One region of the Paenibacillus sp. EB106-05-06-XG162 genome, then DNA from elsewhere that is predicted to be linked to it. Evidence: riboswitches for the same ligand, from Rfam matches in the RefSeq annotation. Region 1 holds a riboswitch; the other holds the start of a gene.
What was found. A riboswitch is a leader RNA that binds a small molecule or an ion and turns the genes downstream of it on or off. The one in region 1 is predicted to bind FMN.
Positions count from the first base shown of each region.

Region 2: it holds a riboswitch for FMN, as region 1 does, so the genes downstream of both, AC3WU2_RS29525 (DMT family transporter) here and ribD (bifunctional diaminohydroxyphosphoribosylaminopyrimidine deaminase/5-amino-6-(5-phosphoribosylamino)uracil reductase RibD) in region 1, are expected to answer to the same signal.

Region 1 is NZ_JBYTDT010000004.1:129,002-131,401, reverse strand. Features, by position in the region: gene lysA (diaminopimelate decarboxylase) at 1-157, shown strand, start outside; gene AC3WU2_RS11755 (peptidylprolyl isomerase) at 311-742, shown strand; FMN riboswitch at 904-1,064, shown strand; gene ribD (bifunctional diaminohydroxyphosphoribosylaminopyrimidine deaminase/5-amino-6-(5-phosphoribosylamino)uracil reductase RibD) at 1,281-2,381, shown strand.
Region 2 is NZ_JBYTDT010000027.1:918-3,317, forward strand. Features, by position in the region: gene AC3WU2_RS29520 (DUF896 domain-containing protein) at 41-271, opposite strand; gene AC3WU2_RS29525 (DMT family transporter) at 380-1,348, opposite strand; FMN riboswitch at 1,545-1,693, opposite strand; gene AC3WU2_RS29530 (DMT family transporter) at 1,757-2,400, opposite strand, start outside.

The DNA.
Region 1 (2,400 bases):
TGCGATGGCGAGCAATTACAACCGGATTCGTCGCCCATCTGTTGTGTTCGCAAAGGATGGGCAAGCGGACATCGTGGTTGCACGTGAATCGTTCGATAATATCGTCGGGAATGACATGATTCCTGAGCGGATGAAGAAAGTAGCTCTAACGAAATAATCGTAATTGAGAGTTCACAGGGGCCCCCTTCGGTAGAAGGGAGGCCGTTTTATGTTTTTCAATGGAACTTTCATAGAAGTTTTGCTTCTCCAGCCTATTCATAGTAAACTAAGGTGTAGATTTTTACATAACAAATAAGGAGTGTTCTATACAATGGCTAAACAAGCAAACATCAAAATGGCGAATGGCGCAGAAGTTGTAATTGAATTATTCGAAAAGGATGCGCCGAATACAGTAGCGAACTTCGAAAAATTAGCGAATGAAGGGTTCTATAACGGACTTACGTTCCACCGTGTTATTCCTGGATTCGTCGCGCAAGGCGGATGCCCAAAAGGAACAGGAACAGGCGGCCCTGGATACACAATTAATTGCGAAATTAATCCGAACAAACACGAGCGCGGTGCACTTGCTATGGCCCATGCAGGCCGTAACACAGGCGGCAGCCAATTCTATATCGTGTATCAACCACAACCGCATTTGGATGGACAACATACTGTATTTGGTAAAGTTGTATCAGGTATGGAGCATGTCGATACATTCAAAGGCCAAGACCGTATGGAAACGGTTCAAGTGACTGAAGTCTAAATTTTAGCATACATAAGATCCCGTAGGCATTGGCTTGCGGGGTTTTTGTTTTATGTGGAGGCTTGAGGATCATCTCTCTATAACATGGTTCAGGCCTTCTTGCAGTGATGGATGTGCTTGCTTTTTGTAAGCGCAGATGATAAGCTGTGTGAGAAAATGTGATGTTCCTTCGGGGTAGGGTGAAATTCCCAACCGGCGGTGATACGAGCGTAAAACTCGTGAAGTCCGTGACCCGGATCCATGTCTTGGCAGCAAGACGGGTGAAGGCTGACTCGGTGTAAATCCGAGACCGACAGTAAAGTCTGGATGGGAGAAGGAAACGAAAGACACAGAATCGAATCTGCGGGAGTTCACGCGCTTTTTTTATAAAAGGCAATTGCGTTGACTTTATTTGGTGACGTCTATTTAAAGATGAATCAGGATTCGTTTCATAGGTATGAGTCTGACGTTGAACCGAACTTCTAACCCCTTGGGCATGCACCAAGGGGTTTTTTGCCATGCTAAGAAGAGAACTGGAGAGAGAAAGGTGGGGATGAGGGTGGAAGTCATGAATGATGCATTTTATATGCGACTTGCACTTCAAATGGCTGAGAGAGCCGTTGGCCAGACGGGAATTAATCCGGTTGTTGGATGTGTTGTTGTCAAGGACGGGCGTGTTGTCGGGCTCGGTACGCATCTGCAGCGCGGCACGGGGCATGCTGAAGTCCATGCACTGAATATGGCGGGAGCAGAAGCTGCAGGAAGTACCGCATATGTGACGTTGGAGCCTTGTAGTCACTATGGAAAGACGCCGCCTTGCAGTGAACGGTTGATCCGTGAAGGCGTGAAACGCGTCGTTGTCGCTTGTCTAGATCCGAATCCACAAGTTGCGGGGACAGGGATCGAAATGCTACGTTCGCATGGGATCGAGGTTGTAGTAGGTATCTTGGAAGCTGAAGCGATCAAACTCAATGAGAAATTTATTAAATATATAACGACAAGACGTCCATTCGTAACGCTGAAGACAGCGAGCACATTAGATGGCAAAGTTGCATCAAAGACTGGCGATAGCAAGTGGATCTCGAACGAGATGGCTCGCGAAATCGTACATACACTCCGCCATCAGCATCAAGGCATTATGGTCGGGATCGGAACCCTACTCGCGGACGATCCAAGTCTAACGACTCGACTGCCAGTACCAGGTCTGCATCCAACACGAATCGTTGTGGATTCGAAGCTTCGTATTCCGAAGGATGCTAAAGTCCTTCAGGATGGGGTTGCGCCAACGATTATTATTACAACGGATCAGGCAAATCCGGAACGTGTACGAGAGATTGAAGCGCAAGGGGCTACCGTGCTTCGCTGCGGCACAGGTGACCATGTCGATGTAGCACTAGCGATGGATCGATTGGGCGAGCTGGAGATCAGCTCGATATTGCTCGAAGGCGGCGGACGCTTGAATGGCTCGATGCTTGAGGCAGGTTGTGTTGATAAGGTCATGCTCTTTTTTGCACCGAAGATTATTGGGGGCTTCACAGCGCCTGGAAATATCGTCTTCGATGGATTTGAGAAGATGAGTGAGGCCATCACATTAAAGGAAATAACGGTGGAACAGCTCGGGGATAATGTATGTATTACAGGATACCCTGCTCGCGGTTAGTCTAACGAATTGAATGGAA
Region 2 (2,400 bases), on a different contig from region 1:
TGCACAATGCACGAGCTTCCATTCTTATACCATGAATGAGCTATGAAATATGATAGCGATCTTGCAGCGCTTTGACTTTATTCGGCGTGACATCATTTCCCAATGGGTCCATCACCGTCGTGCTAACGACGATCTTCTCCATGGAGCCGCGAATCTCGCTCAAGTAGGATTGACGAAGACGTTGTTGTTCTTCCTTCTCCTCTGGTGCCAACGCAAATTGTTTCTCTTTTCTAGCAAGTGCATTGATTCTGGAAAGGCTCTGAATAACCATGGGTACTTCCCTCACTTCCACACACATAATTTAAGTTATTAACTAACTTAATTGAAGTATAGTGGTAATGCTCTCCATTGTCAACATCCCAGAATGCCCCTTAGTAACCTAGGCCTGCGCGGATTGCAACGTCTGACTTGGAGCCACTTCTTGCTTCTGGCGGGAAATATAGAACAGCGTGAACCAAATGAACACAAATCCAAGCAGCTGCGTCCAAGTCACGACTTGTTGGAACACGATCCAGTTGATCAATACCCCTACCATCGGAAAGCTAAGTTCTGCGAGTGTTGCATAGGAAGCTTTCGTCGTACCCAATCCTTTATAATAGAGCAGCAAACTTAGCAAACCAGGCAATAAAGCCTGCAATAATAGATTAATGAAGACGAGTGATGCATCAAGCGTTCCGATCGACAGGTTCCAGCTCTGTCCCTCAGATAGCGTAACGATAATGAGCAGCGGTAGTGCTAATGCGAAACGAAGCGAGGTAACCGTCTCATATTTCATTGTTCGTAGCAGATAGCTCCCCATCACCGTGGAACCTCCCCATAACGCAGCAGCCCCAAGCGACAAGAGACTTCCAACCTGAACAAAATCATTCACATGCCCGAACGGCAAGGTCCATCCGAACGTCAATAAATACGTACCTAACAAAGCAAGAATGAATAGGAATCCAAAGTATTTCGGCAATACTTCCTTCAGAATCACTCTAGCCAAAACAATCGCGAACAATGGCTGCAGCTTCTGCAGTAATAGCACGGCATTCAGGTCTCCATGCATAAGCCCCTGGGTGAACAGGATCGTCGCGATCGCGGACCCGCCCCAAGACACGAATAAGAGAGCGAAGACACGACGCCATCCAATCCCCTGCAGTTCCGTCCGATGCCGCCATAAGACTGGCGCAGCAACGAAGAACAGAATAATATGCTCGAGCAATACAATTTGCGTGGACGTCAGCCATTTAAGCAGGATGACGCGGAAGAGTGGATCAACACCCCATAGCGCAGCGCCGAGCACGACGAGCCAGAATCCAGCATTGAATCGTGAAGTACGTGGAACGGATAATTCTGTAGCATTCATAGTGAACTCCTCTTCTGAATACAGGAACGAAGCGGTAAGGAAACCCCACAAAGTAGTGACTTGACTTGAAGCTGATTCAGGTACTTTGCGGAGGCCCCGAAAATCATAATAGCCCCGCAAGCGCACAACCATGTACGCAAACGGGGCTGATCAAATAAACATGCAGGAATATAGCGCTACTCCAGCACGCTTTTTTGATGATCTTCTACCATCCGGACTTTACCGTCGGCCTTGGATTCTCACCAAGTCAGTCCCCACGCCAAGTTCAGCATGAGGAGTCGCGGGCTGCGTTCTACGAGGAACATCACCGCCGGTTGGGAATTGCACCCTACCCCGAAGATCCTTATTCATTTAAATTTTTATTATTTGAAAACTTATAATTAAGATTATACACGTTCACGAAATATTTCAAGTGATTTTCATCACGCTCTGCCGCGGTCTATTCACGAAATAAATACTGACGAGAATGAGCACAAGCCCAACAAGCAGTGATAGGGTAAAGGGTTCATTCAAGAATACCGTTCCAATTAGAATCGCCACTAGCGGGATTAGAAAAGTAAACGACGCCACTTTCCCTGCCTCACCCGTATCGATCAGATAATAGAACACGATCCACCCTACCGCAATGACGAAGATCGCTATAAATAACAAACATAAAACAAAGGTCCAGTTCCAGTCGATATCCGCCCAGCTTTCGAACTGTGATCCGCCCACAGTCATCACGAAACCGCCAATGATGAGCTGCAGAGTGACAAGCCATATCGAATCGACGATCGGTGCTACTTTCTTCACGAAGATCGTACCTAGCGCCCAACTCAGTGCCGAGCCAAGGGCTAACAAGATCCCTGTAACAGAAAGATCACCGCTGAACCCGCCCATACTAATCACGCCGACCCCTGCGAATCCAAGAATAAGACCTATGAGCTTCAACCCATACATCGATTCACCTAACCATAACCAGGAGAATACGCCGACAAGAACGGGTTGGAGGAACACGATCGCCGAGAACAGCCCTGCCGGCAGATAATTCAGTCCAATCGTCTGTAGTCCGT